4 regions of the Pseudomonas sp. KH_046_2 genome follow, and region 4 is predicted to be linked to each of the others. Evidence: predicted binding sites of a transcription regulator. Region 4 holds the regulator's gene; each other region holds the start of a gene.

What was found. The regulator sigma-54, encoded in region 4, starts transcription at its own class of promoters, with help from an activator protein. The targets are predictions, from matches to a motif close to ANTGGCATNNANNTTGCTNT.
Positions count from the first base shown of each region.
Region 1: glnK (P-II family nitrogen regulator) is a predicted target of sigma-54. The motif match lies at 2,420-2,439, and genes of this name have one in related genera.
Region 2: glnA (glutamate--ammonia ligase) is a predicted target of sigma-54. The motif match lies at 2,058-2,077, and genes of this name have one in related genera.
Region 3: flgB (flagellar basal body rod protein FlgB) is a predicted target of sigma-54. The motif match lies at 1,921-1,940, and genes of this name have one in related genera.

Region 1 covers NZ_CM174480.1:6,082,684-6,090,336, forward strand. The annotation lists gene AC3IX1_RS27790 (secondary thiamine-phosphate synthase enzyme YjbQ) at 1-299, opposite strand, end outside; gene AC3IX1_RS27795 (ammonium transporter) at 513-1,850, opposite strand; gene glnK (P-II family nitrogen regulator) at 1,886-2,224, opposite strand; gene AC3IX1_RS27805 (accessory factor UbiK family protein) at 2,633-2,893, shown strand; gene AC3IX1_RS27810 (BRO-N domain-containing protein) at 3,326-3,844, shown strand; gene AC3IX1_RS27815 (HigA family addiction module antitoxin) at 3,821-4,132, opposite strand; gene AC3IX1_RS27820 (hypothetical protein) at 4,569-4,739, shown strand; gene AC3IX1_RS27825 (YifB family Mg chelatase-like AAA ATPase) at 4,912-6,405, shown strand; gene AC3IX1_RS27830 (aldose 1-epimerase family protein) at 6,412-7,626, opposite strand.
Region 2 covers NZ_CM174480.1:372,993-380,645, reverse strand. The annotation lists gene typA (translational GTPase TypA) at 1-249, opposite strand, end outside; gene thiI (tRNA uracil 4-sulfurtransferase ThiI) at 389-1,843, opposite strand; gene glnA (glutamate--ammonia ligase) at 2,172-3,578, shown strand; gene AC3IX1_RS01765 (DUF4124 domain-containing protein) at 3,799-4,314, shown strand; gene glnL (nitrogen regulation protein NR(II)) at 4,601-5,686, shown strand; gene ntrC (nitrogen regulation protein NR(I)) at 5,683-7,119, shown strand.
Region 3 covers NZ_CM174480.1:4,763,901-4,771,553, forward strand. The annotation lists gene flgE (flagellar hook protein FlgE) at 1-254, opposite strand, end outside; gene flgD (flagellar hook assembly protein FlgD) at 286-1,008, opposite strand; gene flgC (flagellar basal body rod protein FlgC) at 1,024-1,467, opposite strand; gene flgB (flagellar basal body rod protein FlgB) at 1,471-1,878, opposite strand; partial or broken gene AC3IX1_RS21580 (PhoH family protein) at 2,220-2,399, opposite strand; gene AC3IX1_RS21585 (SDR family NAD(P)-dependent oxidoreductase) at 2,711-3,442, shown strand; gene AC3IX1_RS21590 (SDR family NAD(P)-dependent oxidoreductase) at 3,473-4,186, shown strand; gene AC3IX1_RS21595 (Gfo/Idh/MocA family protein) at 4,208-5,251, shown strand; gene AC3IX1_RS21600 (zinc-dependent alcohol dehydrogenase) at 5,232-6,242, shown strand; gene AC3IX1_RS21605 (1-deoxy-D-xylulose-5-phosphate synthase N-terminal domain-containing protein) at 6,264-7,046, shown strand; gene AC3IX1_RS21610 (transketolase family protein) at 7,068-7,653, shown strand, end outside.
Region 4 covers NZ_CM174480.1:955,235-962,887, forward strand. The annotation lists gene pmbA (metalloprotease PmbA) at 1-939, shown strand, start outside; gene AC3IX1_RS04260 (HPr family phosphocarrier protein) at 1,149-1,421, opposite strand; gene rapZ (RNase adapter RapZ) at 1,437-2,294, opposite strand; gene ptsN (PTS IIA-like nitrogen regulatory protein PtsN) at 2,297-2,761, opposite strand; gene hpf (ribosome hibernation-promoting factor, HPF/YfiA family) at 2,774-3,082, opposite strand; gene AC3IX1_RS04280 (RNA polymerase factor sigma-54) at 3,157-4,650, opposite strand; gene lptB (LPS export ABC transporter ATP-binding protein) at 4,897-5,622, opposite strand; gene lptA (lipopolysaccharide transport periplasmic protein LptA) at 5,622-6,170, opposite strand; gene lptC (LPS export ABC transporter periplasmic protein LptC) at 6,157-6,729, opposite strand; gene AC3IX1_RS04300 (KdsC family phosphatase) at 6,737-7,261, opposite strand; gene AC3IX1_RS04305 (KpsF/GutQ family sugar-phosphate isomerase) at 7,261-7,653, opposite strand, start outside.

The sequences.
Region 1 (7,653 bases), 1.1 Mb from region 4:
TGACAGCCAAGTACGCTGGCCTTGAAGTGCGCCGGGAGGTCGTCCAGGCCTTCGTCGTTATGCTCATAGCCGTCTGTTCCTTGTGGGATCAGACGATTGAAAAATCGTTCGAAGTCGCGACGTACCGCCGGATCGGCGTTCTCGTTGATGGTCAACGACGCCGAGGTATGCTGCAGCCACAAATGCAACAGACCGACCCGACACGCCTTGAGTTCAGGCAGGCCGGCGAGTAACTCGTCCGTTACCAGATGAAAGCCCCGGGGCCTCGCCCGCAAGGTAATCAGAGTCTGTTGCCACATACAGTTCTCCGCACGTTCGGGGCGCATTCTAGCGCGCTCTGGGAAAAAACAAAGGCCCTAATATTCCTTCAATCCTGTAAGCCTTTGGCTGCACAAAAACACCCGACGTAAACATCGTAAAACCTGTAGGAAAAAACCTTTCAGCTCAGCCTTCAACGACAAATTCCAGACAAAAAAATGCCCGGCAAGCCGGGCAGTTTTTTACGCGCCTGCTTACAAGTTGTAGCCGCGTTCGTTGTGAAGCGCCAGATCGATGCCGACCGCCTCTTCTTCTTCGTTGATACGCAGGCCCATGACCGCATCCAGCACCTTGAGGATGATGTATGTAGCGATCGCGGTGTAGATCACCGTGAAGCCCACGCCTTTGCACTGAATCCACACTTGCGCGGCGATGTCGGTCACGGTGCCGAAGCCACCCAGGGACGGAGCAGCGAACACACCCGTCAGGATTGCGCCGAGGATACCGCCGATACCGTGCACGCCGAAGGCGTCCAGGGAATCGTCATAGCCGAGCTTGCGCTTGAGGGTGGTGGCGCAGAAGAAGCACACCACGCCAGCCGCCAGACCGATGACCAACGCGCCCATCGGGCCAACAGTGCCGGCAGCCGGGGTGATTGCCACCAGACCGGCAACCACGCCCGAAGCGATACCCAGTGCGCTAGGCTTGCCGTGGGTGAGCCACTCGGCAAACATCCAGCCCAGCGCAGCAGCGGCGGTAGCGATTTGAGTCACCAGCATCGCCATGCCGGCGGTGCCGTTGGCTGCAGCGGCGGAACCGGCGTTGAAACCGAACCAGCCGACCCACAGCATGGCCGCGCCCATCAGGGTGTAACCGAGGTTGTGCGGCGCCATCGGCGTGGTCGGGAAGCCTTTACGCTTGCCCAGCACCAGGCAGGCAACCAGGCCAGCCACACCGGCGTTGATGTGCACCACGGTACCGCCAGCGAAGTCGAGCACGCCCCAGTCCCACATCAGGCCACCGTTGCCGGACCAGACCATGTGCGCGATCGGCGCATACACCAGGGTGAACCAGATGCCCATGAACACCAGCATCGCGGAGAACTTCATCCGCTCGGCGAATGCACCGACGATCAGCGCCGGGGTGATGATCGCGAAGGTCATCTGGAAGGTGACGAACACCGCCTCCGGGAACAGCGCCGCAGGGCCGGTCAGGCTGGCTGGCGTGATGCCGGCGAGGAACGCCTTGCCCATGCCGCCGAAGAACGAGTTGAAGTTGACGACGCCCTGCTCCATGCCCGTGGTGTCGAACGCGATGCTGTAGCCATAAATGACCCACAGGACGCTGATCAGACCGGTAATGGCGAAGCACTGCATCATCACGGAAAGAATGTTTTTCGACCGAACCATGCCGCCGTAGAACAGCGCGAGGCCGGGAATGGTCATGAACAGCACCAAGGCTGTCGAGGTCATCATCCAGGCGGTGTCGCCGGAGTTGAGGACTGGGGCCGCCACTTCGTCTGCCGCCAGAGCAAGGCTGGGCATTACGATGGACAACAGGGCTCCTAGCCCTGCGAATTTACGCAGAGTCATATTGTTTTCTCCTGGGGCGTTGGGTTTGTGGCGGCTTAGATTGCGTCGGTATCGGTTTCGCCGGTACGGATGCGAATCGCCTGTTCCAGATTGACCACGAAGATCTTGCCGTCACCGATCTTGCCGGTGTTGGCAGCCTTGGTGATGGCCTCGATTACCCGGTCCAGATCCTTGTCGTCGATGGCGACGTCGATCTTCACCTTGGGCAGGAAATCGACCACGTATTCCGCGCCGCGATACAGCTCGGTGTGACCCTTCTGCCGACCAAAGCCTTTGACTTCAGTGACGGTAATGCCCTGCACGCCGATCTCGGACAGCGACTCGCGTACGTCGTCCAGCTTGAACGGCTTGATGATGGCAGTGACTAGCTTCATGAAAACTCTCTCCCGAATTAGTGGACTTGCCCCAGGAAAACAAACCCGACTCAAGTCTAAGCGCAGTGCCTGGCTTTGTAACGCATCGTCGGCCCTGACCTGCCCGTCCGACGCTCCTCACGAAACACTCCCCCGCTTCGCTTGGCGCACTGCGTTCGTCACAGTGACTGCATCAGTGCATGGGTCATCAGGGTCTAAGCAGAAAGCTTGCCATCTCCACAAAAACTACTGTTTTCAAGCCTTTACCCGCAGATGACTGCTACTTCGCAACAACACCCGACGCGATACGCACAACAACGGTGCGACAGCGTCCGTCCCCGTGCGCGAAAAGCGTGCACCCCTTGCCCGCGCAAATGACTATAGACACTGCGTGATACACTGCCCGTCATTGTTTCCAGGACATTGCCCATGCTTGCGCCAAAAGACTTCCTCGACGCCCTCACCGGCACCGCCTCCCGCCTCTTCAGCGGCGACACGCCACTGCCGAAAGCTGAAATCGAAAGCCAGTTCAAAATGTTGCTGCAGAGCGGCTTCAGCAAACTGGATCTGGTGAGTCGGGAAGAATTCGATAGCCAGATGGTTGTACTGGCGCGCACCCGGGCGCGGCTGGAGAGCCTTGAGGCGAAGGTGGCGGAGCTGGAAGCGAAGCTGAATCCACCGACCGAATAAATTCTGATGTGAAATGCAGTCCCCTTGTGAGAGTGAGCCTGCTCGCGATTGAAGGTCGGAACGACCTTGCGCTTCACCTGTAGGAGCTGCCGAAGGCTGCGATCTTTTGATCTTCAGCCCCGCAACAATCCCGGCAACATCCTACAAACATCACACCGCCGTCCGATTGCGTCGCAATGCCTCCGGTTTCTATGCTCATCCCCAGCTGAATGCTCAGCACCGGGTTTGGCGACCTGGAAAACCACAACGCATCGCGACCGCATTCGACCGAGAAATTTGCTCTCATCTCGAATTATGGCGGCTATGCGTGGGAGACCTTCGGGTCTGCCGGTTTGGTGCGTTACCGGTTCGCCAACCCCCGCATGGCTGCCACCCTCTTCGTTTGGCGACGATCAGAGGCAGTTTTCTTCATCGCACCTTGAGAACTGCACCATGAACGAAAACTATCTAATCCCTCACGTCTTCACCCGCCACAAACTCCACCTCCACGCCCTCCTAATACAAAACCAACCCTGGTTCAGCGCCCGCGACCTAGGCCGACTGCTACGCATCTACCTCAACGACCGCCAACTCCGAAAACTCGATCCCGACCAATACCAAACAGCCAAAACCCTCATCCACGGTCACATCGAAAACACCCTGCTGATCAGCGAATCCGGCGTCTACGCCTTGCTGGTCTATCACTACTGCCCCGAATACCGAGCCTTACGCGAATGGCTCACCCACGAAGTCGTTCCCGCCCTGCGAGATGCCCAATACCCCACTACAACCGAACGCCCGCAACTGAGCCTGCTCAACTGGCCGGAAATGTCGTTGAGCCTGCTGCACTGGAACAACCAGCCGTGGATTCGGTTGCAGGATGTGCCGCAGATGATGACAGAGCGGGAGCAGGCAAGACGCCCGGTAAAACCGTGGTGGAAGCGGGTTTCACTCGTCTTGCAGTCGCCTTGAATATTTAACGTTCAACCACGCTCGATCTGGACTGAGCGCAACTCGTAGGTAGAACTCGTAGGTCGATTGCAGATTCAGCCAGAAATCGGGTGTGGTGTTCAGGTGGATGGATAGCTCTCGCGCCAGACCAACACTGACACCGCTCCGCTGATTCATAACATCGCTTATTTCCGCCTCTGGCTCGTTCAGCGAGCGAGCCAGAGCATCGGTTGTAACGCCCAGTGGCTTCAAAAACTCCTCGCTGAGAATTTCGCCAGGATGAATCGGGCGCATCCCATTCCTGTTCATTCACGCCTCCTAAGGCTGCATTCAGCGAGATCATAAGCAGCAACCTTCATCCGGCAAGGCCATCCACGCTCTTTCACCGATGTCCTTCATCTTTCTCGGCAGGGTCCTACAAAAAGCGGCGCTCCGGCCTGATTTATCAGTCCTCACCCTTTTCTTTACGCTTTTCGCCTTGTTACTCGATAGACGCTAGCAATGAGAAGAAAAGGAAAAGGCACCGAACTTCGAAACCAGACTTACAAATCAGATGCACGAAAGCTCGCATATAAAATGTTCGTCAAGGACTGTAAATCTCGGGCTAGGAAACTCAACACCGAGGCGGTTAGGTTCGACCCAATAACTCCAGCTGCGATTACTGCCTGCCTCCCGTGGTTGGAAGCTGCACTCTTCCCATGGGAAAACGTGTCGAACTGGAAGTGCAAAGGCACAGGAGGTGTCCATGATTCACAGAAAGCGAAAAGCCAAGCTTTTACTCATCATTCAATATCATGCTGAAGCACTTCGGCTAGGCGGCAAGATTTCAGCCAATCAACAACGATTTCTTGATGTCGCTGCGGCTCACGGCAAAGACCTTGAACCTCCGGGCTTACTTGCCGGTAAAAGAGCCTGAAACTGTCTACCAAAGAACCGCCTGAATGGCGGTTTTTTCTGCCCGCCCGTCCGGCGATGGCTCGCAATATCCTGCGAAAATTCACCTTCATTCACGCCACGCGAAATGCTCATCTCCTGACTACCCTTGAAAAACCGCAGGAAGCGGCTCCCCGTAATTTCAAGGAACGACCATGTCCCTCTCCATCGTCCACAGCCGCGCCCAGGTCGGCGTGGAGGCGCCAGCCGTCACTGTTGAAGTCCATCTGGCCAATGGTTTGCCATCGCTGACCATGGTCGGCCTGCCCGAGGCGGCGGTAAAGGAAAGCAAGGATCGGGTGCGCAGTGCGATCATCAATTCGGGACTGCAATTTCCGGCGCGACGGATCACGCTGAATCTGGCGCCGGCGGATTTACCCAAGGATGGCGGGCGGTTCGATCTGGCGATTGCCCTGGGGATTCTCTCGGCCAGCGTGCAGGTGCCGACGTTGACACTGGATGACGTGGAGTGCCTGGGGGAGCTGGCGCTTTCCGGTGCAGTGCGGCCGGTCCGCGGGGTGCTGCCGGCGGCATTGGCGGCGCGCAAGGCCGGGCGCTGGTTGATGGTGCCGCAGGCGAATGCCGAGGAGGCTTGTCTGGCGTCGGGGTTGAAGGTCATTGCAGTGGACCATCTGCTGCAGGCAGTGGCACATTTCAATGGACACACACCCATCGAACCTTACGTTTCCAACGGGTTGCTCTACGCCAGCAAACCCTATCCTGATTTGAATGAAGTTCAGGGGCAAATGGCGGCCAAACGCGCGCTGCTGATTGCGGCAGCGGGTGCGCATAACCTGCTGTTCAGCGGGCCACCGGGTACAGGCAAGACGCTATTGGCGAGCCGATTGCCAGGGCTGCTGCCACCCCTGGCCGAGAGCGAAGCACTGGAAGTCGCAGCGATTCAATCCGTTGTCAGTTGTGTGCCACTGAGCCATTGGCCACAGCGCCCCTTCCGACAACCACACCATTCCGCCTCAGGACCGGCACTGGTGGGCGGTGGCTCGAAACCACAACCGGGCGAAATCACCCTCGCTCACCATGGCGTGCTGTTCCTCGATGAACTGCCGGAATTTGATCGCAAGGTATTGGAGGTACTGAGGGAGCCACTGGAATCCGGCCACATCGTGATTTCCCGCGCCAAGGACCGCGTACACTTTCCAGCACGCTTTCAACTGGTCGCTGCAATGAATCCCTGTCCCTGTGGATATCTTGGCGAGCCTAGCGGTCGTTGCTCCTGTACGCCGGACATGGTGCAGCGCTATCGCAACAAACTGTCGGGGCCGCTGCTGGATCGCATCGACCTGCACCTGACGGTTGCTCGGGAAGCCACGGCGTTGAATCCCGCGTTAAAACCCGGCGACGATACAGCCACCGCCGCCGAGCTGGTTGCCAATGCAAGAGAACGCCAACAAAAACGCCAGGGCTGTGCCAATGCATTCCTCGATTTACCGGGCCTGCGCAGGCACTGCAAGTTATCCACAGTTGACGAAACCTGGCTGGAAACGGCCTGTGAGCGACTGACCTTGTCGCTACGTGCAGCCCATCGACTGCTCAAGGTGGCTCGCACCTTGGCGGACCTTGAGCGAGCCGATGGCATCACCCGTGATCATTTGGCCGAGGCGCTGCAATACCGACCGACAACGCTTTAGTCGGCATCACCCCTTGGTCAGATCAACCAGCGGTGTCTGCCGCACCTCAGTCTCCCGCCCACCCTGAATCTCGTTCACCTGCTTCAACGCCTTATCCACAGCCGCCTTATCCGCCAGCAAGCTGTAGCTGATGCGGAACTGCTTGTGTTCCTTCGGCCCAATCGTCGGCACCAGCTTCAGTGGCCGCTGATACCGTCGGTTGTAGGAAAAGCTCGTTCCCGGCTCCAGCCCCGTGACGTAGCCCTGGCCTTGGGTATCGGTGTTTTTCCACAGGGAGAACACGGGCAGTGTTTGAGTGTTGAAACCGACCGAGACGCCCAGGCTGCCGGCCTTGTTATGCAGGACGGTCAATGTATCGCCCTTGGCATCGGCGTACGGCACTACGTTGTAAACCGTTTCGTCGTAGTCCTTGGTCGGTCCGCGATAGGTTTGCCAGTCCGGCAAATCGCTTTTGGCTTTATCGTTGAACGGCGACACCTGTTTCACCGGCGCAGCAAAGCGGGCGCCCTGCTCCAGGAATGGGGTGCTGAAGTTACTGTGATACAGCGCCTGGTATTCCTTCGGATAGTCGCCGTTGTTGGTCAGGGTGTCGTTGAGGGCGAACGCTACGCTGCCGGGCTCGGTAACCAGTTCGGTCGCGACCGAGAAGTCGACTTTCTTGAAAGCCTGCTCTTTCAGCTCGCCGCGCAGGCTGATGGCGTACGGCGGTTTTTCATCAATGTGCAGGGTGACTTTGTTGGCCGGGATATTGGCAGCGCGACCGTGCAGGGTCAGCAGTTCGCCGTTGTCGATGCCGGGGTGGCCGACCCATTCGTAGCCGCAGCGGGTGACCAGTTCATTGAAGCCTTCCAGCCAGCCCAGGCCACCACGGCCGTTGAGCTCGATGAAGGACGGATTGACCACTTCCTTGACTGGCGAATCCCAACCCATGCGCACGTTACCGACCGAGGCCTGCAGGACGTTCATGCCGCGAGTTGGAACTACCGAAAGTTTCATCGTGCCGTTATCGATGTCGACGATGCTGACGCCTTCCTGCCGACCGCCGTGCAAGGTGCGCAGGGTCACGCTGAAAGGTTTGTCGATTTTTACGCCGAGTTGCTGGCTGGTGATTTGCCAGTTCTGGGCGGCTTTGTCGGTGTCGAGCAGGACGTAATCCCATGCCAGGACTTGGGAGGCAGCGGACAGTGTGCTGAGGGCAACAAAGAGTTTGAGCGGGGTCATGGCAGCAGCCTTTCTTGGATTTGTGCC
Region 2 (7,653 bases), 580 kb from region 4:
GCCGCCGAAGTCGGCGTGGCCCGGGGTATCCACGATGTTGATGTGGTAGCCGTTCCAGTTGATGGCGGTGTTTTTCGCCAGAATGGTAATACCGCGCTCTTTTTCCTGGTCGTTGGAGTCCATCACGCGCTCGTCGTTGAGCTCGTTGCGCTCCAGGGTGCCGGATTGACGCAGGAGTTTGTCTACCAGGGTGGTCTTACCATGGTCAACGTGGGCAATGATGGCGATGTTGCGTAGATTTTCGATCACTTGTGTATCTCGATCAGAGGATTCGGTGTGCTGACAAGTCTTGGCAGCGATTAACAGTAGCGTCCGTGAAAGCCGTTACAGCTTGACGGTGGCATCGGGGGGCCGGTGACGCAGGCCACAGGCAAACAGCCCCGGGCACTTAGCTCGGTCGATAAACGCGCACATTGGCATGCCCCTCACTGAGCAAATGGTGGGCATGCAGGCGACTCATCACGCCTTTGTCGCAATACAGCAGGTACTGGCGAGTAGGGTCCAGTTCCTTGAAACGAGCGTTCACTGCATAAAACGGCATCGTTTGTACCTCGATGCCAGCGAGGTCCAGCGGGTCGTCTTCAGCGGCATCCGGATGACGGATGTCGATGACGATCTGACCGGCCAGCGCTTCGCTGACTTCTTCAATCTGCAAGTCCTGGCCCAATTCGTCGATCACGCGATCGATCGGCACCAGCTTGGCGTTTTCGAGCGCACGCTCGAGTACCGCCATATCGAATTCTTTCTCTTCATGCTCGACGCGATAGCGCTTGGCCGCGGTCTTCGGATTGACCGAGATGACGCCGCAGTATTCCGGCATGTGCCGGGCGAAATCGGCGGTACCGATTTCGTTGGCCAGGTCGATGATGTCCTGCTTGTGACTCGCGATCAGCGGACGCAACACCAGCTTGTCGGTCACGCAATCGATCACTGACAGGTTCGGCAGCGTCTGGCTCGACACCTGGGAGATCGCCTCACCGGTGACCAGCGCGTCGATGTGCAGTCGATCGGCAATTTGGGACGAAGCGCGCAACATCATACGCTTCAATACTACGCCCATATGACTGTTATCGACTTTACCGAGAATTTCGCCCAGCACTTCTTCGAACGGCACACTGACAAATAGCACGCGTTGGGAGCTGCCGTACTTCTTCCAGATGAAATGCGCGACCTCCATGACGCCCAGTTCGTGGGCCCGTCCGCCCAGATTGAAGAAGCAGAAGTGCGCCATCAGGCCTCGGCGCATGATCTGGTAGGCCGCCACGGTGGAGTCGAAGCCACCGGACATCAGCACCAGGGTCTGCTCCAGCGCGCCCAGCGGATATCCGCCGATGCCGTTGTGCTGGCTGTGGATCACGAACAACCGTTGGTCGCGAACTTCGATCCGGACTTCGATTTCCGGCGCTTTCAGGTCGATCCCGGCTGCGCCGCACTCGCGACGCAGCTTGCTGCCGACGTATTTTTCAACGTCCATCGAGCTGAACGGGTGCTTGCCCGCACGCTTGCAGCGCACCGAGAAAATCTTCCCGGCCAGCGCATCGCCGTAGTGCTGCCTGCACTTTTCGGTGATGTCGTCGAAGTCGCCCAGCGGGTACTCGTCGATCTGCAGAAAGTGCGCGATGCCCGGCATGCAGGTCAGGCGCTCGCCCATCTCTTTCAAGGCTTTCGGGTCGGTGACGCGGGTTTCCAGCTCGAGATTGTCCCACACGCCGTTCACCACCACGGCCGGGTCCAGATCGCGGAGCACGGCGCGGATGTTTTTGGCCAACTGGCGGATAAATTTCGTCCGGACAGGTCGACTCTTGATGGTGATCTCGGGGAAGACTTTTACGATTAATTTCATGGAAACAGCGCGCGCATGGCCTGCCGAAAAAGGGGGGCGCGGATTATAGCGGAAATTGCTCAAGGTTTAACCAGTTAATGTGCAGAAGGTTTCGTGCGCACCAAAACAGGTCATTTGCTGGAGATGACGCCACATTACAGGGCGAGATTTTCTGCTTTAAAGCGCAATATGCCTCCGCAAGCGTGTTTTTGGGGCAAAAAACCCATGCTGGGGCACTGGCATGCAATTTGCTCCCTTGTGAGGCAGGTTGCCTTGGCAGAGTATTCGCGCCGGCATCACCCACATTTAAGGGCATCCATTACTAGCCCGAAGCCACCCGGAGGACACTATGTCGAAGTCGGTTCAACTCATCAAAGATCATGACGTCAAGTGGATTGATCTGCGCTTCACGGACACCAAAGGCACTCAGCACCACGTGACCATGCCGGCTCGCGATGCGCTGGATGACGACTTCTTCGAAGTCGGCAAAATGTTCGACGGTTCCTCCATCGCTGGCTGGAAAGGCATCGAAGCCTCCGACATGATCCTGATGCCGGACGACTCCACCGCTGTCCTGGATCCGTTCACCGAAGAACCGACCCTGATCCTGGTCTGCGACATCATCGAGCCTTCGAGCATGCAAGGCTACGACCGCGACCCACGTGCGATCGCCAAGCGCGCCGAAGAGTACCTGAAGGCCACCGCTATCGGTGACACCGTATACGCCGGTCCAGAGCCAGAGTTCTTCATCTTCGACCAAGTGAAGTTCAAGTCCGACATTTCCGGTTCCATGTTCAAGATCTACTCTGAACAAGGTTCGTGGATGTCCGACCAGGACATCGAAGGCGGCAACAAAGGCCACCGTCCAGGCGTCAAAGGCGGCTACTTCCCGGTTCCGCCGTTCGACCACGACCACGAAATCCGTACCTCCATGTGCAACGCACTGGAAGAAATGGGCCTGACCGTCGAAGTTCACCACCACGAAGTGGCGACTGCCGGCCAGAACGAAATCGGCGTCAAGTTCAACACCCTGGTGAAGAAAGCCGACGAAACCCAAACCCTGAAGTACGTCGTGCACAACGTAGCCGATGCCTACGGCCGTACCGCTACCTTCATGCCTAAGCCTCTGTACGGCGACAACGGCTCGGGTATGCACGTACACATGTCCATCTGGAAAGATGGCAAGAACACCTTCGCAGGCGAAGGCTATGCCGGCCTGTCCGACACCGCCCTGTACTTCATCGGCGGCATCATCAAGCACGGTAAGGCCCTGAACGGCTTCACCAACCCGGCGACCAACTCCTACAAGCGTCTGGTTCCAGGCTTCGAAGCTCCGGTAATGCTGGCCTACTCGGCTCGTAACCGTTCCGCTTCGATCCGTATTCCTTACGTGTCGAGCCCGAAAGCCCGCCGTATCGAAGCACGCTTCCCGGATCCGGCTGCCAACCCGTACCTGTGCTTCGCCGCACTGTTGATGGCTGGCCTGGACGGCATCCAGAACAAGATCCACCCTGGCGACGCAGCTGACAAAAACCTGTACGACCTGCCGCCTGAAGAGGCCAAAGAGATCCCACAGGTTTGCGGCAGCCTGAAAGAAGCCCTGGAAGAGCTGGACAAAGGTCGTGCGTTCCTGACCAAAGGCGGCGTTTTCAGCGACGACTTCATCGACGCTTACATCGCCCTGAAAAGCGAAGAAGAAATCAAGGTACGTACCTTCGTACACCCACTGGAATACGAGCTGTACTACAGCTGCTGATCCGGTAGCGCCGCGGCACGCGGCGTGACAAAAAGAGGCCTCCTTCGTGGAGGCCTTTTTATTGCCCACGATTTGCCATTCGATGAACAACCGCCGCTCCCACAAGGGGTTTTCTGTGCTCAGGAGATCTCGGTGATTCACGCCAAAATGTTAACGGCTTGGGAAAAACGCTACGCCTGGCCTATGCTGCAACCCAATGCTTTCGTTTCCGGTCGATTCCATGGCTCGTGGTTTTCTCTTCATTCTGCTGCTGATTGTTCTGCCCGCCACTGCGCAGATCTACAAGTACACGGACGCCAACGGCGCTACCGCGTACAGCAATCAACCGCCTGACGGCGTCAGTGCCCAACCGGTCGAATTGCCGCCCCTCAACAGCGTCGAGCGCCAGCCTGCCGGCGAAGTCGCACCTGCCACTGAGACCGGTCGTAAAGAAGAACCCCACAAAGCCTATGAAGCGCTGGAGCTGACAGGCCTGCCCACCACAGAAGCCCTGCGCGCCAACAACGGCACGTTCACCGTAACAGTACTGATCCAGCCCCGCCTGCAAGGCCCCCACCTGTTGCGCCTGCTGCTGGACGGTCAGCCCTACGGCCAGCCAGGCAACGTGCCGACCCTGCAACTGGTGAACATCGATCGCGGCGAACACCGCCTCGCCGTGCAAGTGATCGATGGCGAAAATGTTGTACAACAGAGCCCCACCGCGACCTTCACCGTGCAACGAGTGCACACGCGCTGAAGGCCTGACTGCTGAGCGTCTGCTTCATCGCGCTGCCCGCATTCCCGAGACTTTCTAACCTCGCTCAGCTTTGCGCACTATATTGGTGCAATAGCTTGCACCGTACTCACATTCCAACCCATTTTGGTTCGAAAGTACCCGCGAAAGCTGGCAGAACGCCACGCAAACGAGCGTCAAACGCCTGTTTCAGGCCTTGAGCGCTTCTTTTCGGAGCCTTGGTTTGGTTTTTGCATTTTGCCCGTACCAGCGTTTTTTTTGCGCATGCTCTGCCCTAAAAGAGGTCCCGATGACCATTAGCGACGCACTCCACCGTTTGCTACTCGACAACCTCACCACTGCCACCATCCTGCTCGACGCCGAACTGCGCCTCGAGTACATGAACCCGGCGGCGGAGATGCTGCTGGCCATCAGCGGTCAGCGCAGCCATGGGCAGTTCATCAGTGAGTTGTTTACCGAATCGACCGAGGCGCTGAACTCGTTGCGCCAGGCCGTCGAGCAAGCGCACCCGTTCACCAAGCGCGAAGCCATGCTCACCGCCCTCACCGGCCAGACCCTGACCGTCGATTACGCGGTAACGCCGATCCTGAGCAACGGCGACACCATGCTGCTGCTCGAAGTCCACCCCCGAGACCGCCTGCTGCGGATCACCAAGGAAGAGGCACAGCTGTCGAAGCAGGAAACCAGCAAGATGCTGGTGCGCGGCCTTGCCCATGAAATCAAGAACCCCTTGGGCGGGATTCGCGGCGCGGCACAATTGCTGGCCCGGGAACTGCCGGAAGAAAGCCTGCGCGACTACACCAACGTCATCATCGAAGAAGCCGACCGCCTGCGTAACCTGGTGGACCGCATGCTCGGCTCCAACAAGCTGCCGTCGCTGGCCATGTGCAATGTCCATGAAGTGCTTGAGCGTGTCTGCCATCTGGTGGAGGCCGAAAGCCAGGGCTGCATCACCTTGGTGCGCGACTACGATCCAAGCATTCCCGACGTCCTGATCGATCGCGAGCAAATGATTCAGGCGGTCCTGAACATCGTGCGCAACGCGATGCAGGCCATCAGCACCCAGAATGAACTGCGCCTGGGCCGCATCAGCCTGCGCACCCGCGCCATGCGCCAGTTCACCATCGGCCACGTGCGCCATCGCCTGGTGACCAAGATCGAGATCATCGACAACGGTCCGGGCATCCCGACAGAACTTCAGGAAACCATTTTCTTCCCCATGGTCAGCGGTCGTCCGGACGGTACCGGGCTGGGCCTGGCCATTACCCAGAACATCATCAGCCAGCACCAGGGCCTGATCGAATGTGACAGCCACCCCGGCCACACCACCTTCTCGATCTTTCTGCCACTGGAACAAGGAGCCACATCGACATGAGCCGTAGTGAAACCGTGTGGATCGTCGATGACGACCGTTCTATCCGTTGGGTCCTGGAAAAAGCCTTGCAACAGGAAGGCATGACCACGCAAAGCTTCGACAGCGCCGATGGCGTGATGAGCCGCCTGGCGCGCCAGCAGCCGGACGTGATCATCTCTGACATCCGCATGCCCGGAGCCAGCGGCCTGGAGCTTCTGGCGCGGATTCGCGAACAGCACCCACGGCTGCCGGTGATCATCATGACCGCGCACTCGGATCTGGACAGCGCTGTCGCGTCCTATCAGGGCGGCGCCTTCGAGTACCTGCCCAAGCCGTTCGATGTCGACGAGGCGGTTTCCCTGGTCAAGCGCGCCAACCAGCACGCTCAGGAACAACAGGGCCTGGAAGTTGCCCCGACCCTGACCCGTACCCCGGAAATCATCGGCGAAGCGCCGGCGATGCAGGAAGTGTTTCGCGCCATCGGGCGCTTGAGCCACTCCAACATCACCGTGCTGATCAATGGTGAATCGGGTACCGGTAAAGAGCTGGTGGCCCACGCGCTGCATCGCCACAGCCCGCGCGCCGCTTCGCCGTTCATTGCGCTGAACATGGCGGCAATCCCCAAAGACCTGATGGAATCCGAACTGTTCGGTCATGAGAAAGGCGCGTTCACGGGCGCGGCCAACCTGCGTCGCGGGCGTTTCGAGCAAGCCGATGGCGGTACGCTGTTCCTCGACGAAATCGGTGACATGCCCGCCGACACCCAGACCCGCTTGCTGCGGGTACTGGCCGACGGCGAGTTCTACCGCGTCGGCGGTCATGTGCCGGTGAAGGTCGATGTGCGCATCATCGCTGCGACTCACCAGAATCTGGAAACCCTGGTGCATGCCGGGAAATTCCGTGAGGACTTGTTCCATCGCCTCAACGTGATCCGCATCCACATCCCGCGCCTGTCGGATCGCCGCGAAGACATCCCGACCCTGGCCAAGCACTTCCTCGGCCGCGCCGCCCAGGAGCTGGCGGTCGAGCCGAAGCTGCTGAAAAGCGAAACCGAGGAATACCTGAAGAACCTGCCGTGGCCCGGCAACGTGCGTCAGCTGGAGAACACCTGCCGCTGGATCACGGTAATGGCTTCGGGTCGCGAAGTGCACATCGGCGACCTGCCGCCGGAGCTGCTGAGCCTGCCGCAGGACTCGGCACCGGTCACCAACTGGGAGCAGGCCCTGCGCCAGTGGGCTGACCAGGCTTTGGCCCGCGGTCAATCGAGCCTGCTCGACAGCGCCGTACCGGCCTTCGAGCGGATCATGATCGAGACCGCCCTCAAACACACCGCCGGCCGCCGCCGCGATGCCGCTGTTTTGCTGGGCTGGGGGCGCAATACCCTGACGCGCAAGATCAAGGAATTGGGGATGAAGGTAGATGGTGGGGATGATGATGAGGGGGATGAGGGCTAAACAGCCTTTAGTACTTCGCTGCTAGCTACATCCAATCGCGGGCAAGTCGGATCGCCGCACCGCCGCTCCCACAGGATTGTGCAGAACCTGTGGGAGCGGGCTTGCCCGCGATGCTTTTAAAGACCGGAGTGCACCGACTGAATGCACCGTGAACCGCAATCGCGCACAAAAGCAGCTTCGAATCCCCGCCTGCTTTCGCAATCGAATCCCTTTCGAAAAAACACGAAAGTCCCTAATCCCGGGGCTTTCAGCGCATCAAAGCGATTTTTTGTTCCGAACTGTTAAAACCTGGCACGCCACCTGCAATAACCCTATCAAGTGAATCAGTTCACCCACCCGGTTTCGGGGACCTTGGTACAGGCAGGCCGGGGATTCCCCTCTTTACATCGGGCTCACACCGCACCCGCGACGAGCCCAGCCGTTTTGGGGCCCTTGATACAGGCAGGTCAGGGGTTCCTTCTTTACACCAGGCTCACACCGCACTCGCGACGAGCCTCCCGTTTCGGGAACCTTGGTACAGGCAGGCCGGGGATT
Region 3 (7,653 bases), 2.5 Mb from region 4:
TGGATACCCATGTCGAGCACGTTGCCGGTGTTGTTCACGTCACCCTGGCCGAACTGCTGGGAAACGTTGGCCAGGCGCACGCCATTGCCAACGGTCTTGCTGCCGGTGCCCAGGCGGGTTGCCGAGTACACGTCTTCGAATTCTGCGCGGGACGATTTGAAACCGGTGGTCGCGACGTTGGCGATGTTGTTGCCGGTCACGTCCAGTTGTTTGTTGGCTGCATAGAGACCGCTAAGGCCGATATTAAAAGACATCATCCACTCCTTTATGCCGTGTTAATCGGCTCTACATACCAATGGTTTGTACTTTGGACAGGGCAATGCTGCCCAGCCCGGCCAGATTGAGCATCAACTCACCGCCGGTCTGGCTGATGGTCACGCTGTTGACGGTCGCCGGCAGGTTGGTGATCAACGCGACGGACTTGCCATCGATCGAGGTCGTGGCGCCGAAGGTGTAGGTGCCCGCAGGTACCGTCTCACCCGCATCGTTCTTGCCGTCCCAGATGAAGCTGGCATTGCCGGCCTTCTGCGAGCCGAGGTCGATGGTGCGTACTGTCTTGCCGGTTGCGTCGGTGATCTTCAGGGTGGCGGACGCCACCGAAGACGGAACCACCACCGTGCCGCTGAGGCTCTTGGTGGTATCGACCACGGCCTTGTCGCCTGGAGCGATGACCGAACGGCCCACCAGCGACGAAGCCTGCAATGCCTGGGACGAGTTGTAGTTGCTGGCCAGGCCGGTCACCGTGTCGTTGAGCGTAGTGATGCCTTCCAGGCTGCTGAACTGCGCCAACTGGGCCACGAAAGCGCCGTTGTCCTGCGGCTCCAGCGGGTTCTGGTTTTTCAGCTGGGTCACCAGCAACTGCAGGAATGCATCCTTGCCCAGGGCTTTGTTGCCCGCGGCGCTGTTGGCGGCCGATGCAAGGCCATCAGTCGTGGTGGTGGTCTTGATCGAGGAGTTGGCCAGGATATCCTTGAGGCTCAAACCACTGGTGGAATCGGTAACACTCATCTGAGTCGCTCCTTATCACTGACCCAGGGTCAGGACCTTCTGCATCATGGTTTTGGCGGTATTCATCATTTCGGCGTTGGTCTGGAACGAACGGCTCGCGGAAATCATGTCGGCCATTTCCTCCACCACGTTGACGTTCGGGTAGTAGACATAACCCTTGGCATCGGCCGCCGGATGGTTCGGCTCGTAGCGCGCCTCGAGATTGCTCTGGTCTTCGACCACACCCAGCACCTGCACGCCTTGGCCAGCGGCATCCTGGCTCTGGAACAGCGAGTCGCTGCCGCCGCTCTGCCCGCCCTGGAACATGGTGGCGAATACCGGGTGGCGCGCGCGGTAGGTCTGGTCGATGCTCGACGAGACCGTCTCGGCGTTGGCGATGTTCGAAGCGACGGTGTTCAAGCGCGTGGTCTGCGCACTCATGCCGCTACCGGCAATGTTGAAAACACTGGATAGAGACATGGCTTACTCTCCACGCAGGGCTGATACCAGCCCTTTGAATTTGCTGTTGAGCAGGGTGAAGCTGGCCTGGAAGCCGATCGCGTTTTCCGCGTAGTTCGACTGTTCCAGCTGAGCGTCCACGGTGTTCTGGTCGATCGACGGTTGCATCGGCGCGCGATACAGCAACGACTCGTCGCCATTACCCAGGCCCTCAGCTTCGATATGACGGTTGTTGGTCATGTTCAAGGCGAAGGTGCCGCTTTTGGTTTTCTCGTTCTGCTCGGCGAGCACTTTCGAGAAGTCCAGGTCCCGAGCCTTGTAGTTCGGGGTATCGGCGTTGGCGATGTTGTTGGCCAGGACTTCGGCACGCTGGGCGCGGAAGCCCAGGGCTTGTTCGTGGATACCGAGCGCTTTATCGAAGCTGATGCTCATGTCGGGAAACCTTCGGGTGACCTGATTTTTCGTAGGATCAACTTAGCAAGCCCCATGCCAATTCAAAAAAGCCCGTAAACCGGGGCTTTGCCGGCCATGGCAACGCGGCAATGCCAGAAAAGCGGCAACGGTTTTCCGCCGGATGCCGCTTTTCTGCCGCCTCCTCACCCTTTTCAGAACACCGCCGCCCCCTGCTCGCGAAGGCGTCGTGTCAGCCGACATCAACTTTTCTGACCCACCGCTTTCGCGAGCAGGCTCGCTCCCACAGGGGAATGTGGTGCTGGCGAGAAATCAACACAAAAAACCGGGCGGCTGTTAAGCCGCCCGGTTCCGGTGGACAGTTACAAATGCGATTCGGCGTATTCGGCCAGGATCGAACGTGGCCCCCCTTGCAGGGTGATGTGCACCCCGTTCGGGAAGTCCTTGAAGCGTTCAGTGAGGTAGCTCAGCCCGGAGCTGGTCGCGGACAGGTAAGGGGTATCGATCTGCGCCAGGTTGCCCAGGCACACCACATTGGAACCGCACTGATTGGCTCCTTATTAAGTTTTAAAAACACCAATGGAAGCTGCGCCAAATAACAGAAAGAAATGTAACAAAACCCTACTGGAAATGCGTTTTTTTGACATCACCGAATAGCTCAAATTTGTGCAACAGTTGAGAACTTACTGATTAACTTAAAATAAATCTCGACGTAAGAATTTTCCGTAAGTCCACACCCAAGACCTGCAGTGAAACCTCCTACAACGGAATGATTGACCGAACTATTTAGCCTCACTAACTTGATCAACGCAGGCAACGGCATCACAAACTCAAAAACTGGAAGGTTACTATTATGAAAGTTGCTCTGGTCACAGGTGGAACCAGAGGCATTGGCTTTTCCATCATCAAGTTAATCGCACTGAAAGGAAACATAAGGGTTATCACCTGCGGCACTAAGCCTCACCCTGAAGTCAAACTTCCCGCGGGGGGGGTAGAATACATTCAGTGCGACATATCTAGCTCAAGCTCTGTCACTACAATGATTAGCAAAATTATTCAAACACACTACAGGATCGACATACTCATCAACAATGCCGGTATCTCCCATGTGAAACCCGATGGGCGATTCCTGATTGAAGACATTCAAGATCAAACGTGGCACAAAGTAATCAACACCAACTTATCCGGCGCCTTCTACACTTGCAAACAAGTGATCCCCCATATGAAAATTAACAACTATGGACGTATCATAAACATATCTTCTGCATCAGCCAGATTTGGAGGAGTACTTGCCTCTGTTGACTATATTTCTTCAAAGGCGGGGCTTATCGGCCTAACTAAAGGACTGGCCTACGAGCTAAGAAACTGTGGAATCACTATTAATACCGTTGCTCCCGGACGAATAGACACCGACATGATCTCCGATGCTAATCTAAGCGCTGACTGGGTTAAAAATCACGTCCCCCTTGGCAGACTTGGAAAGGGTGAAGATATTGCAGGTGTCATTTTATTTTTAATTTCAAACAACGCTGACTACGTGCATGGAGCCACAATTGATTGTAATGGAGGCTGGATCATTACGTAATTTTACTGAGTTTCCGAGGGAGAAACATCTATGCCCAGCAGAACAATTGTCGTCAGCGGTGGAACTAGAGGAATTGGACTCGCTATCTCAGAGAGACACGCAAGAGCCGGCGACACCGTGTATTCACTATGTTTAAACCCTAGAAAAACTTACAAAACTCACGCAAACATCCATGTAATAACATGTGACATTCGTGAGTTCAAAACAGTTAACAACTGCATGGACCAAATACTCTCAGAAGCGGGAAACATTGATGTCCTCGTTAACTGTGCAGGTATTCAGCAACCACCGTCTGACGGTTTCGAACACATTGACTATGACGATTGGCGAAACGTTCTCGGCACCAATCTTGATGGCGTCTTTCATTTATGCAAAGCAGTGATACCCGGCATGAAAATTAGGCGTGAAGGCGTGATCGTCAATATAGCATCGGTTGCCGCTACCGATGGATACCCGATGGCCTGCGCTTATTCAACCTCCAAAAGTGCGCTGATCGGTATGACGAAATCCTTGGCGAAGGAGTTGGCGACGTACAACGTCCGGGTGAATGCAATCATGCCCAGCCTGACCATGACAGATGCCGCATTGGGGCTTCCTGCCGAAACCTTAGAGCGACTTGTAAGCTTGGTCCCTTTAGGAAGAATCGCGTTGCCTGAGGACATTGCCGGCGTTGAGTTTTTTCTATCCAGTCCCGACGCTAACTACATCACAGGTGAGCTATTCAGAGTCGCCGGTGGGCGATAAATAGCCAAGGAGGATCGACTCATGTTGAATATCGGTATCGTTGGTCGCAACCACGGAATGAAACACCTGAAAAATATACAGCGCTATCACTCCAATAAAGCCTTGGTCAAATGCCTTACCTACAAAGAACTCTCTAAAGCATCTAATCTTGAAAATGAGATACAGACGTACGACGATTATAAAAAAATGATTGATGAGGTGAATTTAGATGCATTGGTCTTGGCCGGACCACATAGCCTAACTCGAGAAATAATTGAATTCAGCGCGAAAAAAATTAAATTTTTCTTAATTGAAAAACCGGTGGGGCACGACTCAGCAGAAATCATCAAAATAAAAAAAATACTTCAGGAGCATAATTGCACAGCATTGATAGGACATCACCGAAGGTTCTCTCCAAAGCTGCAGGAACTCAAAAGAATCATCGATTCTGGAATTATAGGAAATGTCATATCTTTTGATTCGGTGTGGTGCATCAAAAAAAATGATGAGTACTTCAACAATAACGAACACAACTGGAGAATTCATGAGAGTCAAGGAGGAGGTCCTTTAGCAATCAATGCAATTCATGAAATAGATACTGTCAGGTTCCTATTTGGTGAAATCAGTCTCACGAAGGCGATCTTAGGTCGAAGCAACAGGAACTTGGCCGTCGAAGAAAATGTCACTGCCATTTTCAAACTGGAAAACGACGTTGTCGGCACTCTGTTGATCGGAGACAACATCCCGTCTCCGTTTAATTATGAAAAAACGATGGGTGAAAATCATACCTTTCCATCAAGCGATGTGGACTTCTTAAAAATCTTCGGCGACAAGGGAGCAATCACCTTTCCAAGCTTAACTTTATACCCTTATGAAAGCACTGGAGATTGGTTCTCCGAGTTTTCGGCGTTTTCTATCGATCCCAAAGTGGAATGCGAGGATCCGCTCAAGCTAGAAATGGACCATTTTATAAGAGTAATTGAAGGGAAAGATATCCCCATGGTCAACATAGACGATGCACTGAACAACATGGTCGTTATAGATAAAATAAAACAGGAGATTAAACATGAAAGCGTTGATCTATGATGGGGAACGCGTCATACATCAAGATATTGATCACTGCGATACTGAGCTTTATTCTCGCCCTATAAAGATAAAGATCCAGCTAGCAGGAATTTGTTCGACTGACCTGAAAATCGTCGACGGCAAGTACTACAACAAAGCGTTGTTAAAGCCCAACGGCATACTCGGTCATGAAGGGTGTGGCCTCGTTGCACAATGCTCTCCTGGTAGTCTCTTCAAGATGGGAGACCATGTGGTGTTTGAGACCGTTTTCTCCTGCCATAAATGTGACGCCTGTGTAAAAGGCCTGACTAATTACTGCAGGAACTGGCTGCATATTGGTATCAATACTAATGGTACGTTTTCTGAGTACTTGACCGTCGACGAATCGATGGTTCACAAAATATCGAAAGACATCCCTGCCCAAGTCAGTGTGCTAGCAGAACCGCTTTCCATTGCCCTGAACTCCATTGCCAGTGTTTTTAAAGGGCGGCGAGATAAGGTTTTGACAGTCGCCGTCGTCGGGCCAGGAATTCTGGGTCTTCTCCATACGCTCCTGCTGGCGGAATACGGTCATTTGGTCGATGTGTTTGGCGTGAGCAGCGACGATCAACGCCTTGAGAAAGCACTCAGCCTCGGCGCAAAGAATGTCTTCAAAACGGATGCTGCACCAGCAACGTTGCAACAGTACGACCTCGTCATTGACTCGAGCAACACCAGTTCCGGCGTCGCGTTTGCGCTGCATAGGTGTAAACCCGGCGGACACCTCAGAGTCCTGAATCTCTCAACAGAAAAAGGCATCAGTTCCTCCGACATTGTCAAAAGTGGGTGCCGTATATCGACAAGCAAAGGCATAAATCACAGCCATATGGTGATGGCCTGTAAATACATAGAAACCAACGGCCACAAGCTCACCGGACTCACGACCCACTTTTTCAGTCCGGATGAACATCAAAGGGCGTTCAATTTCGCTCGGAATCAAGAAGGAATCAAATCAGCTTTTACTTTCAACTAAGAAAAATTCGGCGGACTTCACATGCTTGACAATGGACGAATTGAAAAAAATATCCGTTATCAAATCTTCAAGCTGTGTCATGAATCGGGGGGTGGACATATTGCCTCTTCGCTATCGATGGTGGAGATTTTATGGTCTGTTTTTTCCACTCATTACAAACCAACACACGATAGATTTTTACTGAGTTCCTGCCAAGGCGCACTGGCTCTGTATTGCGTGCAACACGCACTAAAAAATGAAAATTTCCAACTTTCTGACTTCTTAAAAGAAGGATCAGACTTAACCATGTTCCCTAATAAAAATCTAGCGTTTTCAGATATGAGTTCTGGTTCTCTCGGCCATGGAATTTCTATAGCTGTTGGAATGGGCCTGTATAAAAATTTCAATACTGCAGCGAACACCTTGTATGTGGTCGTTGGTGACGGTGAACTTGATGAGGGCAGTAACTGGGAAGGGATCATGGCGGCTGCTCACTTCTCGATCAACAACCTCATCATCATTATCAATTACAACAAAGTTCAGATTGATGGCCCTATCGCAGAGGTGATGAATATCGAACCCTTGGTCGACAAGCTAACTTCCTTTGGCTGCAACGTACTCAGTGTAAACGGACATAATACCGATGAAATAGCCAACGCGATTAGTACTATCAAGAAAAATAAAACCGCAGGCCCTTCTGTGCTGATTGCCCATACCGTAAAAGGGCACGGCATCAGTTTTTGCACCAAAGATCTCAGTTGGCACTATCGAGTTCCTACTGCACTGGAGTTGGATTTTGTAAAAAGCGAATTGGACATTCACTAAGCCACGCCAGGAGCCGCGAAAATGAAGAAAGATTTGAGGGACATTATTAACAACCACATTATTCTACACGCCGAAAGTGAGGATATTTACGTCGTCGCTGTCGACTCGGCCATTTCTTCAAAACTGCACATGTTCAAGAATCAGTTGGGTCATCGCTTTATCGATGTAGGAGTGGCCGAACAAAACGCCTTTGGCGTTGCTGCTGGACTTGCCCAAGAAGGGGCGACAGTGTTCGTGTTTGGAATATCGACCTTTCTGCTGTACCGAGGGTACGAACAACTACGCTCAATCATTTGCGAAAACAAGCTCAAGGTTATTTTTGTCGGTCTTTGGTGTGGCCTCTATTACTCAGACCAAGGTTATACGCATTTACAAATAGATGACATCAATGCTACTCGATCGCTGCCGAACCTAAACATATATTCGCCTTACAGTATTCTCAGTACTACACGCTGCCTCGTCGATGCGCTTGAGCACCATGGCCCGTCTTACTTTAGAATCGAGAATCCACTTCCCGGGAGTGATTACCTCGATACCCATGTGGCCTTGAACTCCTCCACGTGCACCGATTCAAACGCGCTAGCAATCCTTGCGACAGGCCAGTCGG
Region 4 (7,653 bases):
GAGCAGGCCCTGGCCTGCGAAGCCGCGGCGTTTGCCGCCGACAGCCGGATCAAGAACGCCGACGGCACCACCCTCAGCACCCATCAGGGCTGCCGCGTTTATGGCAATAGCCACGGGTTTATCGGCGGTTACGCATCGACTCGTCACAGCTTGAGCTGCGTGATGATCGCCGAAGCGGACGGCCAGATGCAGCGCGATTACTGGTACGACGTGAACCGCCAGGGCAATCTGCTGGCCGATCCGGTCAGTATCGGCCAACGTGCCGCGCAACGGGCGGCGAGCCGCCTGGGCGCGCGTCCGGTGCCCACTTGCGAGGTGCCGGTGCTGTTTTCCGCAGAGTTGGCCGGGGGGCTGTTCGGCAGTTTCCTGTCGGCGATTTCCGGCGGCAGCCTGTATCGCAAGTCGTCCTTCCTTGAAGGCACTCTCGGGCAGAAGCTATTTCCGGAGTGGCTGACCATCGACGAGCGTCCGCATCTGATGCGTGCCATGGGCAGCGCAGCGTTCGACGGTGATGGTTTGGCAACCTACGCCAAACCGTTCGTCGAAAAGGGTGAGTTGGTGTCGTACATCCTCGGTACCTATTCCGGCCGCAAGCTCGGCATGCCGAGCACGGCCAACGCCGGCGGCGTGCACAACCTGTTCGTCACCCATGGCGACGAAGACCAGGCCGCCTTGCTGCGGCGCATGGGGCGTGGCTTGCTGGTGACTGAATTGATGGGGCAGGGCCTCAACATGGTGACCGGCGATTACTCCCGTGGTGCAGCGGGTTACTGGGTCGAGAACGGTGAAATCCAGTTCGCGGTGCAGGAAGTGACCATCGCCGGCAACATGCGCGACATGTTCAAACAGATCGTTGCCGTGGGTAATGATCTGGAGTTGCGCAGCAACATTCGCACAGGTTCCGTGCTGATCGAGCGGATGACAGTGGCAGGCAGCTAAGCCTCGACCGTTTCGCCAGAAGGCGCGCCACCCATTGGGTGACGCGCCTTTTTTATTGGCTACGCGGCAAACCCCTGTAGGAGCGAGCCTGCTCGCGAAGCGGAATGTCAGGCGACATTGAAGTTGAAAGTGATGACGCCATCGTCGGAACGCCGCCCGGAGCCGGCTCGCTCCTACAATGGCTGGGTCTATCTACTTTTCTGTAGCTGTTATTCGCCTTCGTCGAAGAAGTTGTTGATCAGCGCCACCAACGCATCCAGCGCTTCCTGTTCCTGTTCGCCTTCCGTGCTCAAGTGGATCGTGGTGCCTTTGCCGGCGGCCAGCATCATCATTGCCATGATGCTTTTGCCATCGACCATGGACTCTGGTGTACGACCGGCCCGGATCTGGCACGGGAACTGGCCCGCCACCCCAACGAATTTTGCAGAAGCGCGAGCGTGCAGGCCCAGTTTATTGATGATTTCGATTTCCAGAGCAGGCATCGCGATGTGAATCCTTTAGCTGAGGTCGCGGTGGCGGACCTGGACGTTCTTCAGGGATTGTTGCAGCGTCTGCCCCAGACGCTCGGTCAGGTAGACGGAACGGTGATGTCCGCCAGTGCAGCCAATGGCAATGGTGACGTAGGCGCGGTTGCTGGCGGCAAAACGAGGCAGCCACTTTAGCAGGTATGTGGAAATGTCCTGGAACATCTCTTCGACATCCGGCTGTGCCGCCAGGTATTCGGCAACCGGTTGATCGAGCCCGGACTGCTCGCGCAATTCCGGTTTCCAGTAAGGGTTGGGCAGGCAGCGCACATCGAACACCAGGTCGGCGTCCACCGGCATGCCGCGCTTGAACCCGAAGGACTCCACCAGGAATGCAGTCCCCGGCTCGGGCTGATTCAACAGGCGCAGTTTGATGGCATCGCGCAGTTGATACAGGTTCAGGCTGGTGGTGTTGATCTTGAGATCGGCAAGGTCGGCAATCGGCCCGAGCAGGACGCTTTCGACGTTGATGGCTTCGGCCAGCGAGCGGTTGGCGTTGCTTAGGGGGTGGCGTCGGCGGGTTTCCGAGAAACGCTTGAGCAGGGTTTCTTCGTCGGCGTCCAGGTACAGCACATCGCACTGGATGTGGCGGGCACGGACTTCCTCGAGCAGGTCGGGGAAGCGTGACAGGTGGCTGGGCAGGTTACGCGCGTCAATGGAAACGGCGACCAGCGGCTGCAGCATCTCGGTATGAACCAGGGCGCGCTCGGCCAACTCCGGCAGCAGACCGGCGGGCAGGTTGTCGATGCAGTAGTAGCCGTTGTCCTCAAGAACGTCGAGGGCGGTACTTTTACCTGAGCCGGAACGGCCACTGACGATGATCAAGCGCATGATTACTGACCGTTTTGCTCGTCCAGGACAACCTGATACAGGGCTTCGTTGCTTGACGCACTACGCAGCTTTTCGCGAACTTCCTTGCGGTCGAGCATGCTGGCGATCTGTCGCAGCAGCTCAAGGTGCGCATCGGTGGCGGCTTCCGGGACCAGCAGCACGAACAGCAGGTCAACCGGCGCGCCATCGATGGCGTCGAAATCGATAGGGGCGTCCAGGTGCATCAATGCACTGATGGGCGAAACGCAGCCCTTGAGACGGCAATGTGGAATAGCGATGCCATTGCCAAACCCGGTGGAGCCGAGTTTTTCACGGGCGATCAGTGCCTCGAAGACATCTTGCATCTCCAGGGCCGGCACTTCGCGGGCGATCAGATTGGCAATTTGTTCGAGGGCTTTCTTTTTACTGCCTCCCGGCACGTTCACCAGGGAACGGCCGGGGGTCAGGATACTTTCAAGTCGGATCATGGGTAGGGAGTGTTAACGACCGGTTGCGCCCTGGAGGAGGCTCTGGGTCTTTTCCTTATGCTTTTTGAGTTGTTTATCCAGCTTGTCGGTGAGTGCGTCGATCGCGGCGTACATATCGGTATGTTCCGCGTTGGCGACCACTTCATTCCCGGGAATATGCAGCGTGGCTTCGATTTTCTGCTTCAGTTTTTCGACGGTCATCGTGACCTGCACATTAGTGATCTTGTCGAAATGTCGCTCCAATCGTTCGAGTTTTTCGCCGATGTAGGTGCGAAGAGGTTCGGTCACTTCCAGTTGGTGTCCACTGATGTTGACTTGCATACAGCTTCTCCTTCGTTGCCAGTGCATAAAGCGGTAGATCAGATGATCTACCACTGGAACGCTGTGGCGTGGCTCTACATCAACCGCTTGCGTTCGCTCGAAGGCGCGATCCCGAGGGATTCGCGGTACTTGGCGACGGTGCGGCGAGCCACCTGAATGCCTTGTGCCTCCAGTAAACCAGCGATCTTGCTGTCACTCAACGGCTTTTTCTGATTTTCCGCTGCAACCAGTTTTTTGATGATCGCGCGGATCGCCGTGGACGAGCATTCGCCGCCTTCGGAGGTGCTTACGTGACTGGAAAAAAAGTACTTCAGTTCATAAATGCCCCGGGGGGTGTGCATGAACTTCTGGGTGGTCACCCGTGAAATCGTCGACTCATGCATGCCGACCGCTTCGGCGATGTCATGCAGGACGAGCGGCTTCATGGCTTCGTCGCCGTACTCCAGAAAGCCGCGCTGATGCTCGACGATCTGGGTGGCAACCTTCATCAGGGTTTCATTGCGGCTTTGCAGGCTCTTGATGAACCAGCGGGCCTCCTGCAACTGATTGCGCATGAAGGTATTGTCGGCGCTGGTGTCGGCGCGGCGCACGAAACCGGCGTATTGGGCATTGACCCGCAGCCGTGGCACCGACTCTTGATTGAGCTCCACCAGCCAGCGCTCGTTGTCCTTGCGCACGATGACGTCAGGGACGACGTACTCGGCTTCGGTGGACTCGATCTGCGAGCCAGGGCGCGGGTTGAGGCTCTGGACCAATTCGATCACCTGGCGCAGCTCATCTTCCTTGAGCTTCATGCGACGCATCAGCTGGCTGTAGTCGCGGCTGCCCAGCAGATCGATGTAATCGGTGACCAATCGTTTGGCTTCGGCCAGCCAAGGCGTTTTGGCCGGCAACTGGCGCAATTGCAGGAGCAGGCATTCGCCGAGATTGCGAGCGCCGATGCCGGCAGGCTCGAATTGCTGGATGCGGTGCAGGACGGCTTCGATTTCATCCAGTTCGATGTCCAGTTCCGGGTCGAAGGCTTCGAGGATTTCCTCGAGCGTCTCGTCCAGATAGCCCTGATTGTTGATGCAGTCGATCAGGGTCACGGCGATCAGGCGATCGGTGTCGGACATCGGGGCCAGGTTCAGTTGCCACAGCAAGTGGCTCTGCAGGCTTTCGCCGGCCGAGGTGCGGGTGGTGAAGTCCCACTCGTCATCATCATTGCTGGGCAGGCTGCTGGCGCTGGTCTGGTACACGTCTTCCCAGGCGGTGTCGACGGGGAGTTCGTTGGGGATGCGCTCGTTCCAGTCACCCTCATCGAGGTTATCAACCGTCGGGGCGCTTTCCTGGTAGGAGGGCTCCTGGATGTCAGTGTTGGGCTTTTGTTCGGCGTTGTCGGCCAAGGGATCGGAATTGTCGAAGTCGTCGCCCTCTTCCTGGCGTTCGAGCATCGGATTGGACTCCAGGGCCTCCTGGATTTCCTGTTGCAGGTCCAGGGTCGACAATTGGAGCAGGCGGATGGCCTGTTGCAGCTGCGGTGTCATCGTCAGCTGCTGGCCCATTCTCAAGACTAGCGATGGTTTCATGGCAGGGGCTTAACACCTTATTCGCCGGCGCACATGCGCCATCCACTACAGGGCGCCGGGGCGCCAAACTTAAGCAAATTATATGCCTGAAACTAAAGGGTTTGCCTAGAGCGCTGTAACAATAAAAAACTATAAAGCTGTGTTGCTGCGCTGCCCTTGTCGAGGGCTGACCACGCTTGTCGGCACGAGGTGCTGGAGAGTGGGGCGGTCTGGTGCCCGGGCAACCGCCTGGGCACGGCTCAGCGCTTACAGGCGGAACTCATGGCCCAGATACACTTCCTTGACCAGGTCGTTGGCCAGGATGGTCTCTGCGTCGCCTTCGGCGATCAGTTGACCGTCATTGACGATATAGGCGGTTTCACAGATATCCAGGGTTTCACGAACGTTGTGGTCCGTGATCAGCACGCCAATGCCTTTGGCCTTGAGGTGGTGAATGATCTGCTTGATGTCGCCGACCGAAATCGGGTCCACGCCGGCGAAGGGTTCGTCGAGGAGGATGAATTTCGGGTTGGTGGCCAGGGCGCGGGCGATTTCCACGCGACGGCGCTCACCACCGGACAGGCTCATGCCCAGGTTGTCGCGGATGTGGCTGATGTGGAACTCCTGCAGCAGGCTTTCCAGCTCCTTGCGACGGCCGGCCTTGTCGAGTTCCTTGCGGGTCTCGAGGATGGCCATGATGTTGTCGGCCACCGTCAGCTTGCGAAAGATCGATGCTTCTTGCGGCAAGTAGCCGATACCGGCCTTTGCGCGGCCGTGCATCGGCTGGTGGCTGACGTCCAGGTCATCGATGAGGACGCGGCCCTGGTCGGCTTGCACCAGGCCGACGATCATGTAGAAACAGGTGGTCTTGCCGGCGCCGTTCGGGCCAAGCAGGCCGACGATCTGGCCGCTGTCGATGGACAGGCTGACATCACGCACGACCTGGCGGCTCTTGTAGCTCTTGGCCAGATGCTGAGCTTTCAGAGTTGCCATTACTGGGCCTTTTTCTCGTCGGTTTTCTTCTTCGGCTGGATCACCATGTCGATGCGCGGGCGCGACTCGGTGATCTTGCTGCCTGTGGCGCGACCGGCGCTGGCGAGCTTCTTGTCCGTGTCGTAGACAATTTTCTCGCCTTGGGTGACGTTGTTGTCCTTGTCGACAACCTTGGCCTTGTCGATCAGTACGACGCGATTTTGCGAGGCGTGATACTGGATCGTCACGCCCCAGCCCTGAACAGGCTTGGTATCGCCAGCCGTTTGCAATTGCTCGAAGTACGCCAGGTTGCCCACCGAGGTCACTACGTCAATGTCGCCAGTCGGGGTGCGGGTGATGGTAACGGTGTTGCCTGTCACCTTCATCGAGCCTTGGGTGATGATCACGTCGCCCTTATAGGTAGCAATACCTTGCTTGTCGTCCAGTTGGGCATCGTCGGCCTGAATGCGGATAGGCTGCTGTTGATCTTCCGGCAGAGCCCAGGCGCTCACGCTTCCCAGTGCTGCGCCCAGACTGAGCAAAATCGGGAGGGTTTTAACGAGCCTCATACTGTCCTCTTACGTTCGATAGCAGGTGTATCCTGCTCTCTTTCAAATACGCTTTCATTCCCTTGCCAGTCGATACACCGCCAGCGCCGTCGATTCTAACGTCTTGCTCGGTCTGCGCATATTGCTGCTGCGGGAACACGGTCATGCGGGTGCTGGTGATCAGGGTTCTACGGTTTTTCTCGTCGAAGCGCGTGATGCGCACGTCATCGATCAGTTCGACCTGTGTGCCGTCAGGGTTGACCTCGGCGCGCAGGCTCTGGACGTGCCACGGGAATTCAGTGCCGCGGAACACATTCAGGTCGGGGTTGGTCAGCAATGTCACTTCGGTCGCTTTCAGGTGTTCGACCTTGTCGGACACCAGATCATATTGCAGCTTGCCATCCGGCAGGTACTGCACGCTGTGGGCGTTGATGGCGTAATAGTCGATTGCGCTTTCATCGACGGACGTTACCGGCTTGTCGAGAAAGCGTTCCGGGCTGATGTTCCAGTAGCCAACCGCGGCGAATATCGCCGCGATGCAACTGTACATCAGGGTGTTGCGAAACTTTTTGCTCAGCATAATGGGCTCACAGGTACGCCGCATTGGCCGCGTCGAGACGGTCCTGGGCGCGCAGGATCAATTCGCAGAATTCGCGAGCGGCACCTTCGCCGCCACGGGCGAGGGTGATGCCGTGAGCGTGTTCACGCACGAAACTGGCGGCATTGGCTACCGCCATGCCCAGGCCTACGCGGCGAATCACCGGCAGGTCCGGCAGGTCGTCGCCGAGGTAGGCCACCTGTTCATAGCTCAGGTTGAGTTGGGCCAGTAGTTCGTCGAGTACCACCAGTTTATCCTCGCGACCCTGATAGAGGTGCGGGATGCCGAGGTTTTTGGCCCGCCGTTCGACCACCGGGGTCTTGCGGCCACTGATGATGGCGGTCTGCACGCCAGCGGCCATCAACATCTTGATGCCCTGGCCGTCGAGCGTGTTGAACGTCTTGAATTCGCTGCCGTCTTCGAGGAAGTACAGGCGCCCATCGGTCAGTACGCCGTCGACATCGAATACCGCCAGCTTGATCTGTTTGCCGCGATGCAGCAGGTCCGCACTCATTACATTACTCCCGCACGCAGCAAGTCGTGCATGTTCAAGGCGCCGACCGGGCGGTCTTCACGGTCGACCACGACCAGCGCGTTGATTTTATGATCTTCCATGATTTTCAGCGCTTCGGCGGCGAGCATCTCGGCGCGGGCAGTCTTGCCGTGTGCAGTCATGACCTGGTCGATGGTAGCGCTGTGGATGTCGATGCTACGGTCCAGCGTGCGACGCAAGTCACCGTCGGTAAAGATCCCGGCCAGCTTTCCATCGGCTTCCAGGATCACGGTCATGCCCAGGCCTTTGCGGGTCATTTCCATTAGCGCGTCCTTCAGCAGGGTGCCGCGCTGTACTTGCGGCAACTCCTGCCCGGCGTGCATGACGTTTTCCACTTTCAGCAGCAGGCGTCG